4 regions of the Acidovorax sp. AC410 genome follow, and region 4 is predicted to be linked to each of the others. Evidence: predicted binding sites of a transcription regulator. Region 4 holds the regulator's gene; each other region holds the start of a gene.
What was found. Region 4 encodes sigma-54, which starts transcription at its own class of promoters, with help from an activator protein. Its sites were predicted from a motif close to TGGCANGNAANCTGCTTT; they were not measured.
Positions count from the first base shown of each region.

Region 1: AC0IZS_RS17530 (ANTAR domain-containing response regulator) is a predicted target of sigma-54. The motif match lies at 1,212-1,229, and genes of this name have one in related genera.
Region 2: nirB (nitrite reductase large subunit NirB) is a predicted target of sigma-54. The motif match lies at 1,432-1,449, and genes of this name have one in related genera.
Region 3: AC0IZS_RS10055 (TorF family putative porin) is a predicted target of sigma-54. The motif match lies at 2,025-2,042, and genes of this name have one in related genera.

Region 1 covers NZ_CEEDCG010000001.1:3,780,002-3,783,194, reverse strand. Annotated here, with positions in the region: gene AC0IZS_RS17535 (branched-chain amino acid ABC transporter substrate-binding protein) at 1-1,032, opposite strand, end outside; gene AC0IZS_RS17530 (ANTAR domain-containing response regulator) at 1,239-1,865, shown strand; gene AC0IZS_RS17525 (CmpA/NrtA family ABC transporter substrate-binding protein) at 2,303-3,193, shown strand, end outside.
Region 2 covers NZ_CEEDCG010000001.1:3,814,480-3,817,672, forward strand. Annotated here, with positions in the region: gene AC0IZS_RS17665 (ABC transporter ATP-binding protein) at 1-85, shown strand, start outside; gene AC0IZS_RS17670 (ABC transporter permease) at 85-1,290, shown strand; gene nirB (nitrite reductase large subunit NirB) at 1,668-3,193, shown strand, end outside.
Region 3 covers NZ_CEEDCG010000001.1:2,170,289-2,173,481, forward strand. Annotated here, with positions in the region: gene AC0IZS_RS10045 (MarR family winged helix-turn-helix transcriptional regulator) at 1-145, opposite strand, end outside; gene AC0IZS_RS10050 (YifB family Mg chelatase-like AAA ATPase) at 328-1,863, opposite strand; gene AC0IZS_RS10055 (TorF family putative porin) at 2,079-2,789, shown strand; gene glnK (P-II family nitrogen regulator) at 2,835-3,173, shown strand.
Region 4 covers NZ_CEEDCG010000001.1:1,393,837-1,397,029, forward strand. Annotated here, with positions in the region: gene AC0IZS_RS06460 (glutaredoxin domain-containing protein) at 1-220, shown strand, start outside; gene AC0IZS_RS06465 (hypothetical protein) at 240-788, shown strand; gene AC0IZS_RS06470 (VOC family protein) at 788-1,156, shown strand; gene AC0IZS_RS06475 (RNA polymerase factor sigma-54) at 1,164-2,765, opposite strand; gene lptB (LPS export ABC transporter ATP-binding protein) at 2,829-3,193, opposite strand, start outside.

The DNA.
Region 1 (3,193 bases), 2.4 Mb from region 4:
GATGCTGTGCATGGCCTTGGTGATGTCCTTGGGGTTGGCGGATTTGGCCTTCTGGATCGCGGCCGACAGCACGTAGGTGCTGTCGTAGCTGTAGTGGCCGCCGTAGGCCGGCGGCTTCTTGAACTCGGCCACATACTTTTCGAGGAAGGGCTTGCCGGTGGTGAACTCCTTGGCCTCCAGCACGGGCGAGGTGGCGTAAATGCCTTCCACGATGCCGGCGCCCTTGGCCATGTCGGTGGTCTTGATGGTGTCGCCACCCAAGAGGCGCACCTTGGTGTGGTCAACCTTCTTGAGCGCCTCCAGCAGGGCAATGGCCTGGAAGTCATTGAGGGTGGAGACGATGACCTCGACCTTGGCGGCCTTGAGCTCACCGGCCAGGGCATCGAAGGCGGTGGTCTTGTCGTCGAAGGACTTGCGCACCACGACTTCCTTTTTCTCCGCCTTGAGCTGCTCGGCCGCGCCGTCGGCCAGGCCCTTGCCGTAGGGGGTGCCGTCGTCCAGCGCTGCGTAGCGGCTGGCGCCCAGCTGCGTGGCGGCGAACGAGCCGATGGCGCGCGCCTGCAGCGTGTCGTTGGCCACCATGCGGAAGGTGGTGGGAAAGCCCAGCTGGGTGAACTTGGGGTTGGTGGAGATGGCGATCTGCGGAATGTCCTTGGCCGCGTAGATGGGTGCCGTCTCGATGCTCACGCCCGAATTCAGGTGGCCGATGACCGCTACCACGCCGGCATCCACCAGTTGCTGGGCCACGGTCTTGCCGGTGGCAGCGTCGGCCTTGTCGTCCACGGACACCACCTCCAGTGTCACGCGCTTGCCGTCCACGGTGTAGCCGCCCTTGTTGAGTTCGGCCACGGCCAGGTTCACCCCGTTGAGCAAGTCCTGCCCCAGGGCGGCCAGGGGCCCGCTCAGGGGCTGGGCCACCCCGATCTTGATGGTGTCGGGCACTTTGCCGCAACCCGCCAACAGGGCGGTGGCGGCCACAGCGGTAAAGGCCAGGCTGGCCGAGAATCGGCGCCGGTCGATGGGCAGGTTCATGCAGGAAGCTCCATATCAGTATGTCAATGTGACCGGATGTATATGCGACGCCGCGAAGAGGCGCTATCGGGTATGCCCTCCCAATACACACTCTATTAGCAAGTTTCAGGCCCCCGCCGCCATTGGCCCTTCAAAAGCAGGGTAGACCCCTGTCCGCACCAGCCCGGCGCACCAATTTGTGGCGCAAATCTTGCTATGCTGACGGCATGAATGAGGCCTTGCGCATAGTGGTGGTCGCCCCCGATCTGGCGGTTGCCGACCCCGACGACGAGCACGCCCTGCTGCAGGCAGAGCGCTCGCGGGCGCTGCGCATTGGCCTGCTGGAAAACAACTTCAACCTGGTGGCCACGCTGCCGGCCGACGTGTTCCTGAGCGAGCGCCTGGCGCAATTGCAGCCGGACCTCATCATCGTGGACGCCGAAAGCGAAGCACGCGATGCCCTGGAGCATGTGGTGATGGCCACGCGCAACGAGCGCCGCCCCATCGTCATGTTCACCAACGACGAGGACACCTCGCACGTGAAGGCGGCCGTGGCGGCCGGTGTGTCGGCCTACATCGTGGCGGGCCTGGCGCCCCAGCGCATCCGCCCCATCCTGGACGTGGCGATGGCACGCTTCCAGCACGAGCAGGCGCTGCGCGCCGAGCTGGCCGACGCCAAGACCGAGCTCAAGGACCGCAAGACCATCGACCGCGCCAAGGGCCTGCTGATGGAACGCCAGGGCCTGACCGAGCAGGCCGCCTATGAAAAACTGCGCAAGACGGCCATGGACAAGGGCCTCAAACTGGTCGACGTCGCGCAGCGCATGCTCGACGTGGCCGATCTGCTGGGCTGACAAGGCCCCCGCTGCGCACGCTGCCACTGCAGCAGACGCGTTTCACGCCGGACGCACTGCACCACTCCCACCCCTGCCCTGGCACAGCACGGCCCGCGATGGTGCATCGCACAACACCTGTGCGATCAAAGACGGTGCATGGCTTGCGCGCTTTCATGAAGCAGCCGCCTGACCATCCCATTTTGATTCGATAGTTAGCTATCAAAAACAGAGCATCCTGGCAGATCACAGGGCTGGCACAAGGCTTGCATTACCTGGACAAGACCAACGAAGGTCTTCGATGAGCGGTATCCACCCAATGGCGGGCAGGTACCCCTCGCCACCGGACACAGGCGTCCCACCCGCGCTCGGCGCTGCGTGACTTTCTTTGTGAAGTTGCAGCAGCCCAGGCGCAGGGGGGACGCCTTTTTTGTTTTTCACGCCACCAGGGAAGCACCATGACCGATCTGCTCAAAACCAGTCTCAACCGCCGCACCGTGCTGCAGGCCGCCACCGTGGGCGCCGTGGGTGTGAGCCCGGCCCTGCGCGCACTCGTCCACGCACAGGGCTCCGACGCCCCCGAGAAGAAGGAAGTGAAGATCGGCTTCATCCCGCTGACCGACTGCGCCAGCGTGGTGATGGCCTCGGTGCTGGGCATCGACAAGAAGTACGGCGTGACCATCATCCCCACCAAGGAGGCGAGCTGGGCCGGCGTGCGCGACAAGCTGGTCAACGGCGAGCTCGACTTTGCCCATGTGCTCTACGGCCTGGTGTATGGCGTACACCTGGGCCTGGCCGGCCCCAAGAAGGACATGGCCGTGCTGATGAACCTGAACCAGAACGGCCAGGCCATCACACTGTCCAAGAAGCTGGCCGACAAGGGCGCCGTCAACGGCGCCGGCCTGGCCAAGCTCATGGCCAGCGAAAAGCGCGAGTACACCTTCGCCCAGACCTTCCCCACCGGCACGCACGCCATGTGGCTGTACTACTGGCTCGCCGCGCACGGCATCGACCCGATGAAGGATGCCAAGGTCATCACCGTACCGCCACCGCAGATGGTGGCCAACATGCGCGTGGGCAACATGGACGGTTTCTGCGTGGGCGAGCCCTGGAACCACCGCGCCATCATGGACGGCATCGGCGTGACCGCCACCACCACGCAGGACATCTGGAAGGACCACCCCGAAAAGGTGCTGGGCACGACCTCGGAGTTCGTGCAGAAGTACCCCAACACGGCGCGTGCCGTGACGGCCGCCATCCTGGAAGCCGGCCGCTGGATCGACGAGAGCCTGGGCAACAAGAACAAGATGGCCGAGACCATTGCCGGCAAGGCCTACGTGAACACCGGC
Region 2 (3,193 bases), 2.4 Mb from region 4:
TGGCGTGGTGGGCAGCGACGAGCCGAACCCGCACCCGCGCGGCCTGGCCGCTCCCGCTGCAGTGTTGCCGGCGGAGGTGCGCTGATGTTCCTCAGTTCCATCCTGCTGGCGTTGCGCTCAATCCGGCGCAACCTCATGCGCTCCTTCCTGACCATCCTCGGTATCGTGATCGGCGTGAGCGCGGTGATCACCATGGTCACGCTGGGCAATGGTGCCACGGTGTCCATCCAGAACCAGATCTCGGGCCTGGGCACCAACCTGCTGCAGGTGCGCCCCGGCCAGCGCATGGGGCCGGGCGGCGGCACCGGTGCCGCGGCCTTCAAGGACACCGATGCCGATGCCATCGCCCAGCAGATCGGCGGCATCCTGGCCGTGGCGCCCGAGTCGCGTGCGTCCGCCACCGTGGTGGCGGGCGGGCGCAACTGGTCCACCAGCATCATCGGCAGCACCAATGCCTGGCTGCAGACGGGCAATTGGACGCTGCGCATCGGCCGCGAATTCACCGACGATGAGCTGCGCGCCGGCGCTGCGGTTTGCGTGATCGGCGAGACCGTGCGGCGCGAGCTCTACGGCACGCGCGACGCGGTGGGCGAGCAACTGCGCGTGAAGGCCTTCTCGTGCGAGGTGGTGGGCGTTCTGGCCTCCAAGGGGCAGGGCGCCTTCGGCAACGACCAGGACGACACCGTGCTGGTGCCCCTGCGCACCTTGCAGCGCCGTGTGACGGGCAACACCCGCGTGAACACCCTCTTGGTGTCGATGAAGGACGGCAGCGAACCCGAGCGCGTAAAGGCCAGCCTGACCCAGCTGCTGCGCGAGCTGCGCAAGCTCTCCGACACCGATGAGGACAACTTCAACGTGCTCGATACCAAGCAGCTGGGCGAGGCGCTGTCGGGCACCACCAAGGTCATGACCACGCTGCTCGGCGCGGTGGCGGCCGTGAGCCTGCTGGTGGGCGGCATCGGCATCATGAACATCATGCTGGTCAGCGTGACCGAGCGCACCCGCGAGATCGGGCTGCGCCTGGCCATCGGCGCGCTCGAGCGCGAGGTGCTGCTGCAGTTTCTGATCGAGGCCGTGGTGCTGGCGGCGCTGGGCGGGCTCATCGGCATCGTGCTGGCCACGGCCGCGTCGCTGGGGTTGTCGGTGCTGATGGGCGTGCCCTACCTGTTCAACCCGGGCGTGAACCTGCTGTCCTTCGTGTTCTCGGCCGGCATCGGCGTGGTGTTTGGCTACTTCCCCGCGCGCCGGGCCGCGCGCATGGACCCCATCGACGCACTGCGCCACGAGTGAAGCGCCTCCCCGTTGCCGCAGCACCGGGGCAGGGCGGGGGCTCGCCAGGCGCCCGCCCCAAATTGGTGACGTGCTGCACCGCAGCGAGGCGCCCCGAGGGCAAAGCCTGGGCGCGTGGCGATGAATCCCCCTCGAAAAGCCGGGCACGCTTATTGCTGAACACTGGTTGTCCGCCGGTAAAGCTGCCTGCGCACTGATAAACAACCCCTCCGCTAATGATGGCGGAACACCCGGGCAAGCCGCAGCGTCGCAGCGGGCTGCCTGGTAGTTCCAACCCACGCCCGTGGTTCCGCGGAGGGTGCGTTGTGCCACAAGGCACGGCACATCCTGTACCCCTCGATACGGTTCCCCGGGTTCTTGCAGGATGCGCAAGCATGATGAAAATCGTTCTCATTGGCCACGGCATGGTCGGCCACAAGTTCCTCGAAAGCCTGGCCGAAACCGGCATCACCGGCGTCGAAGTCACCGTGCTGTGCGAGGAGCCGCGCCCCGCCTACGACCGCGTGCATTTGTCGGCCTTCTTCAGCGGCACCTCGGCCGATGAGCTCTCCCTGGTCGAGCCCGGCTTTTTCGAGCGCACCGGTTTCACGCTGCGCCTGGCGGCGCGCGCCGCATCGGTGGACCGCCGCACGCGCACCGTGACCACGGCCGATGGCGAGGTGCTGAGCTATGACAAGCTGGTGCTGGCCACCGGCTCCAACCCCTTCGTGCCCCAGGTGCCGGGGCGCGACCGCGAGCACTGCTTCGTCTACCGCACCATCGAAGACCTGGAGGCCATGCAGGCCTCGGGCGCCAAGTCCAAGACCGGCGTGGTCGTGGGCGGCGGCCTGCTGGGCCTGGAGTGCGCCAAGGCCTTGAGCGACATGGGTCTTGAAACCCACGTGGTCGAGTTCGCCCCGCGGCTCATGGCCGTGCAGGTGGACGAGGGCGGCGGCCGCGTGCTGCGCGCCAAGATCGAGGAGCTGGGCGTGCAGGTGCACACCGGCCGCAACACGCAGGAGATCACCGATGGCGCCCGCGCGCGCCACCGCATGGTGTTCGCCGACGGCACCTGGCTGGAGACCGACATGATCGTCTTCTCCGCCGGTATCCGCCCGCGCGATGACCTGGCGCGCCAGAGCCTGCTGGCGGTCGGTCCGCGCGGCGGCGTGGCCATCGACAGTGCATGCCGTACCAGCGACCACGACGTCTACGCCATCGGCGAATGCGCCTCGTGGAACGAGCAGACCTTCGGCCTGGTGGCGCCCGGCTACGACATGGCGCGTGTGGCCGCCCGCCATATCGCAGGCGACGCCGACGCCGCCTTCGTGGGCGCGGACATGAGCACCAAGCTCAAGCTCATGGGCGTGGACGTGGCCAGCATCGGCGACGCGCACGCGAAAACACCGCACAGCCGCACCTGCCAGTACGTGGACGAGCGCCGCCAGGTCTACAAGAAGATCGTCATCAGCGAAGACGGCAAGCAACTGCTGGGCGCGGTGCTGATCGGCGACGCCACCGAATACGGCACCCTGCTGCAGATGGCGCTCAACGGCATCGCGCTGCCCGAGGACCCTGAGTTCCTGATCTTCCCGTCCAGCGACGGCAAGGCCAGACCCGGCCTGGGCGTGGACGCGCTGCCCGACACGGCGCAGATCTGCTCGTGCAACAACGTCACCAAGGGCGGCATCTGCGAGGCCGTGGGCAACGGCGCCTGCACCATCGCCGAGATGAAGGCCTGCACCAAGGCCGGCGCTACCTGCGGCGGCTGCGTGCCCCTGGTGACTCAGGTCATGAAGGCCGAGATGGCGCGCCGCGGCATGGCGGTGAACAACCACATCTGCGAGCATTTCGCGTACTCGCGCCAGGAGATCTACCACCTGGTGCGCGTGGGCAACATCAAGAGCTTCGGCGACCTGCTCGC
Region 3 (3,193 bases), 780 kb from region 4:
CATAGACCGCCATGCGCTCCATGAACACTTCGATGATGGACAGCGACGCGCGGCGCGCGTTGTAGCCCACCAGGGTGCGCAGGTAGCTGTTGTCGACCACGTCGGTGGCGGTGGGTGCGAGGGTGGGGGAGGAAGCGCTGGCCATGGGAATGATGCTGGAAGGGCTGGATGAGAACTATAACGGCGTCCCCGAAGACATCTGCCTTGCGTTTCCCGCGGCCTTGGAAGTTGGCATGGCCTGGGCCAGTGCCCCCGCGCAAGGGCCGCCCCGCCGCGCTGGGGGCGTCCCCCTTCCAGGGGGAAGGCGCGAAGCGACTCAGGGGGTCTTCACGTCTGACTGCGCAGCACACGGCGGTATTGAACTGCCTCGGCCACGTGGCCGACAGCGGTGGCCTCGGCACCGGCCAGGTCGGCAATGGTGCGCGCCACCTTGAGCGCGCGGTGCGTACTGCGCGCCGACCAGCCCAGGCGCGCGGCCGCGGTATTGAGGAACTTGGCGGCTGCATCGTCGAGGTGCAGGTGTTCGTCGATCTCCTGGCCCTGCAGGGCCTGGTTGGTCTTGCCCTGGCGTGCCAGCGCCCGGGCCCGGGCCTGCACCACGCGCTCGCGGATGGCGGCGCTGGATTCGCCGGGCGGCGCCTTGAGCAATTGCTCCGAAGGCACGGCGGGCACCTCCACATGCAGGTCGATGCGGTCCAGCAGCGGGCCGCTGAGCTTGCCCTGGTAGCGCGAGATCTGGTCGGGCGTGCAGCGGCAGGCGCGCTGGGTGGATCCGAGAAAACCGCAGGGACAGGGGTTCATGGCCGCCACCATCTGAAAGCGGGCCGGAAAATCGGCGCGCTGCGCCGCGCGGGAGATCGTGATGTGGCCGGTTTCCAGGGGTTCGCGCAGCGCCTCCAGCGCAGCCCTGGTGAACTCGGGAAATTCGTCGAGGAAGAGCACACCATGGTGCGCCAGCGATATCTCGCCAGGCCGTGGCGGCGAACCTCCCCCTACCAGCGCCACGGCACTGGCCGTGTGATGAGGTTGCCCCGTGGGACGCAGTCCCCAGTGTTCGGGGCTGAAGCGGCCGGCCAGGCTGGAGATGGCGGCGCTCTCCAGTGCCTCCTGCACCGTCATGGGCGGCAGCAGGCCGGCAAAGCGCTGTGCGAGCATGGACTTGCCCGAGCCCGGTGGGCCGGCCATGAGGGCGCTGTGGCCGCCGGCCGCGGCGATCTCCAGCGCGCGCTTGGCCATGGCCTGGCCCTTCACGTCGGCCATGTCGGGGCCCTGCAGCCCGGTGACCATGGGTGTGGGCTGCAGGCGCGTGAAACCGTCGTCGTCCCCTTCCGGGGCGGGCGTGCCCGGCGGCAGAAAGGCGCGCACCACGTCGAGCAGGTGGCGCGCGCGCACCACCTGGGCGTCGGGGACCAGGGCGGCTTCCTCGGCACTGCCAGGGGGCAGCACCAGTTGGGCGCTGATCTGCTGGGTTTGCAGCGCCAGGCTGGTGGCCAGCGCGCCGCGTACGGGGCGCAACTCACCCGAGAGCGAGAGCTCCCCGGCAAACTCATGGCCCGCCAGACGGCTGCCATCGATCTGCCCGCTCGCGGCGAGGATGCCCAGCGCGATGGGCAAGTCGAACCGACCCGAGTCCTTGGGCAGGTCGGCGGGGGCAAGGTTCACCGTGATGCGCTTGTTGTGGGGGAACTCCAGCCCGGCGTTCTGCAGCGCCGAGCGCACCCGCTCGCGTGCCTCTTTCACCTCCACCTCGGCCAGGCCCACCAGGGTGAAGCTGGGCAGGCCATTGGCCAGGTGCACTTCAACGGTGACGGCCGGTGCCTGCAGCCCCAGAAGGGCGCGGCTTTGCACCAAAGCAAGACTCATGGATGACTTTCTCCCCAGATGGGTGCGTTCTACAGCGGACTTGCGTGAAATGCGTCACGGTTGCACCATCGCAGTGCGGTCGTGCCATCCCCTCAACCCTCACTTTAATAGGGAATCCCCATCTGTCCCGCCCCCAGGTGCCACGGCGCGTTGGTAGCGCGTGGCACGGTCCATGCTTAAAGCGCTTGTCCCTACTTTGTCCAACCGGAGGAAACATGACCCGCGCATCCATCAAGTTCCTGGGCGCTGCCCTTGTCGCAACCCTGCCCCTGCTGGCCAGCGCCCAGCTGACTGGCAACGTCAGCCTGACCACCAACTACAAGTTCCGTGGCCAGGACCAGGATGTCTCCAAGGTCAAGGCCGTCAAGCCCGCGATCCAGGGCGGTTTCGACTACGCCTTCGGCGAGTCCGGTTTCTATGTCGGCAACTGGAACTCCAGCGTCGACTGGCTCTCGGGCAACTCCATCGAGTCCGACATCTATGGCGGCTACAAGTTCAAGGCCGGCTCGGTGGACCTGGACGTGGGCCTGCTGACCTACATCTACCCCGGCAACAGCAACGGCAACACCACCGAAGTCTACGGCGCGGCCACCTTCGGCCCGGTGACGGCCAAGTACTCGCACACCCTGTCCAAGGACTACTTCGCCTACGCCGGTCCCGGCTTCAAGGGCCGCAACACCGGCTACCTGAACCTGGCCTTCGCGCAGGAAGTGGCGCCCAAGATCACCGCCAAGGCCTCGGTGGGCTACACGCGCTTTGGTGGCGATATCGCTGCCCCCAACTATCTGGACTACAGCGTCGGTGGTGCCTATGACTTCGGTTCGGGCCTGTCGCTGGGCGCTGCCGTGGTGGGCGCCACCAAGAAGGACTTCTTCGGCCCCGTCAACAAGTCGCGCGTGATCGTCTCGCTGACCAAAACCCTGTAAATCTTTCAGGGGCGCATGGTGCGCCCCTTCCCGGAGGAACCAAAAATGAAAATGGTGACAGCCATCATCAAGCCCTTCAAGCTCGACGAGGTGCGTGAAGCCCTGTCGGACATCGGGGTCCAGGGGATTACGGTGACCGAGGTCAAGGGCTTCGGGCGCCAGAAGGGCCACACGGAGCTGTACCGCGGTGCGGAGTACGTGGTCGACTTCCTGCCCAAGGTCAAGATCGAAGCCGCCGTGGCGGACGAACTGGTGGACCGGGTGATCGAAGCCATCGAGGCCGCTGCACGCACCGGCAAGATCGGCGACGGCAAGATTTTCGTGACGCACCTCGAGCAGGTGGTGCGCATCCGCACCGGCGAAACCGGCAAGGAAGCCCTCTAAGGCACGCCGCATCACACACA
Region 4 (3,193 bases):
GCTCTACATGGCCACCTGGTGCGGCTACTGCAAGGCGGCCAAGGCCTACCTGGGCGGCAAAGGCATTGCCTACCGGGAATTCGACGTGGACACCCCGACCGGCAAGGCCGCCTTTGCGCAACTGGGTGCGCGCGGCGTGCCGGTGCTGCTCACCAATGGCCAGCGGGTGAACGGCTTCAGCGCCCCGTCCTACGACGCCGTCTTTGCCAAACGCCAATAACCCCCTCCTCTTTCGCTCCATGCTCCGCACCGTACTCGCTTCAATGGCCTTTGCCCTGTGCCTGCCCGTTCTCGCCGAAGAACTGCGCGTTCCCCTGCCCGGCCGCGATGACCTGGTGATCGACCTGCCCGCGCAATGGCGCGCCCAGGTGCGCCGCCCGCACGGGGAGTTGCCGCCCTCGGTGGCCATCAGCGGCCCTGACGCCAAGGCGTTGCAGATGCTTATCACGCCCATCTGGCCTGTGGGCAGTGCGCCCAGGGGCCCCACGGCCGACGAATTGCGGGGGCTGGTGCAGGCGGGTGCCACCCGGGCCCAGCCCAAGGCCGTCGAGAGCGATCTGCCCCTCAAGGACCTGGGCGCCGTGGGCAAGATGGGCTACTACTTCTCGGCCACCGACCGCGCCCCCGAGCCGGACGGCTACAAGCACCTGACCCAGGGCATGCTGGGCATGAACGAGCTGCGCGTGACCTTCACGGTGCTCGTCAACGGCGCTCCGCAGGAGCCTGTGGCCCAGGCGCTGGAGTTGCTGCGCTCGCTGCGGCGCGCACCGGCCTCGAAAGCGCCCTGATGCCCCCCATCCTCGGCACCGTGATGGTCTACGCGCGCGACATGCAGCGCAGCGCAGCGTTCTACCGCACGCACTTCGGTCTTGAGACCACTGGGGACGTGGTGGAGGGCCTGATCGAGCTCCAGGCCCCGGACGGAGGGGCCAGCATCCTGGTCCACCAGGCGGCCAAGAGCGTGAAGCTCGGCCAGGCGGGGGTGAAGCTGTGCTTTCATGTGCCGGACGTGGAAGCCTTCAAGGTCCGTGCGCTGGCACAGGGCCTGGCCTTCGGCAGCACGCACCAGGCCAATGGCTATGCGTTCGCCAATGCCAAGGACCCGGACGGCAATGCCGTCAGCATCTCCAGCCGGGCGTTCCGCCAGCCAGGCTGACAGCGGATCAGAGCGCCTTGCGCAGGTTGGCCGGCGCGATCTTGAGCGCCTCGCGGTACTTGGCCACGGTGCGGCGTGCGCATTCGATGCCCTGCTCCTTGAGCATCTCTGCGATCTGGCTGTCCGAGAGCGGCTTGGCCGGGCTTTCGGCCGCCACGAACTGCTTGATGAGGGCGCGCACGGCCGTGCTCGATGCGTTGCCGCCGGTTTCGGTGCCCAGGCCCGAACCGAAGAAATACTTGAGCTCGTAGGTGCCGATGGGCGTGGACATGTACTTGGCCGTGGTCACGCGGCTGATGGTGGACTCGTGCAGGCCCAGCTCGTCGGCGATGTCGCGCAGCACCAGCGGGCGCATGGCCAGCTCGCCATGGGTGAAAAAGCTCTTTTGCCGCTCGACGATGGCGCGCGAGACGCGCAGGATGGTGTCGAAGCGCTGCTGGATGTTCTTGATGAACCAGCGCGCCTCCTGCAACCGCTGCTGCATGGCCTGGTGGCCCTCGCCGCCCTTGTGGCCGCGCAGGGCGCCGGCGTAGATGTCGTGTACGCGCAGGCGCGGCATCACGTCGGGGTTCAGGGCCACGATGAAGTTGTGCTGGCCGTCGCGGCCATTGGCCCGCCCGGCCTTGCGCACGATGACGTCGGGCACGATGATGTTGCGCTCCACGTCGACGAACTTGCGCCCGGGGCGCGGCTCCAGCCGCGCGATCAGGGCCATGGCGGCGCGCGTGCGCTCCTCGCCGTCGCCGCACAGCTGCGTGAGGCGGCGGATGTCGCGGCGCGCCAGCATCTCCAGCGGCTGCTGGCACACGCGCAGCGCGGTCTGCACGGTGTCAGGGTCGAGCTCGCTGTCTTCGTCGGCCGCCAGGGCCGTGAGCTGCAGTGTGAGGCATTCACCCAGGCCACGCGCACCCACGCCCACGGGCTCCAGGCTCTGCAGCAGGCGCAGCGCCACGGTGAAGCGATGCACCAGCTCTTCGATCTGCTCCAGGTCGTCGGGGCCGGCCAGGGCGATGGCCAGCTCTTCGAGCGGGTCCTCGAGGTAGCCATCGTCGTTGAGCGATTCGATCAGGAAGCGCAGCGCCGCGCGGTCCACCTCGGACAGCCGCAGCGACAGGGCCTGGCGGTGCAGGAAGGCGGTGAGCGATTCGTGCGTGCGGGCCAGTTCGGTGGCATCGGCCTCGTCGCCCTCCGAATCATTGCGGTTGCGGGCCGGCGCATCGCCACCCCACTCGGCATCGTTGGGGGACACGTCCACGGTGCCATCGCCGCTCCAGTCGGGCTCGTCGCCCGCACTGCTGCCCACTTCCGCATCGCCCTGCGGGCTGTCGGCCGGGGTCTCGGTCGACGTGCTGGAGCCCGGGGCACTGGAGTAGACCGCATCGTCGGAACTGTAGTCGTCCGGCTGCGCGGGCGCGTCGGCCGTGTCCACGCCAAACTCCTCGCGCGGGGCCTCGTCGGCATTGCGTTCAAGGAACGGGTTTTCGTCGAGCATCTGCTCGACCTCCTGGCCCAGCTCCAGCGTGGACAGTTGCAGCAACCGGATGGACTGCTGCAGCTGGGGCGTGAGCGCCAGGTGCTGCGATACGCGCAGTGACAGGCCGGGCTTCATCGCACAGCCCCCGGGGACTGCCACGAAGGCAGGTGCATGGCGAACAGGTGGTCCATCGGTCTGCTACATGCGGAAGTGTTCACCCAGGTACACCCGGCGCACTTCGGCGTTGTCGACGATTTCGGAGGGGGTACCCTGGGCCAGCACGTGGCCATCGCTGATGATGAAGGCGTGGTCGCAGATGCCCAGCGTCTCGCGCACGTTGTGGTCGGTGATGAGCACGCCGATGCCGCGCGCCTTGAGGAAGCCGATGATGCGCTGGATCTCGATCACCGCGATGGGGTCAATGCCGGCAAAGGGCTCGTCCAGCAGGATGAAGCGCGGCTGCGTGGCCAGCGCGCGGGCGATCTCCACGCGGCGACGTTCGCCGCCGGACAGGGCCAGCGCGGGCGAGGCGCGCAGGTGCTCCACGCGCAGTTCCGTGAGCA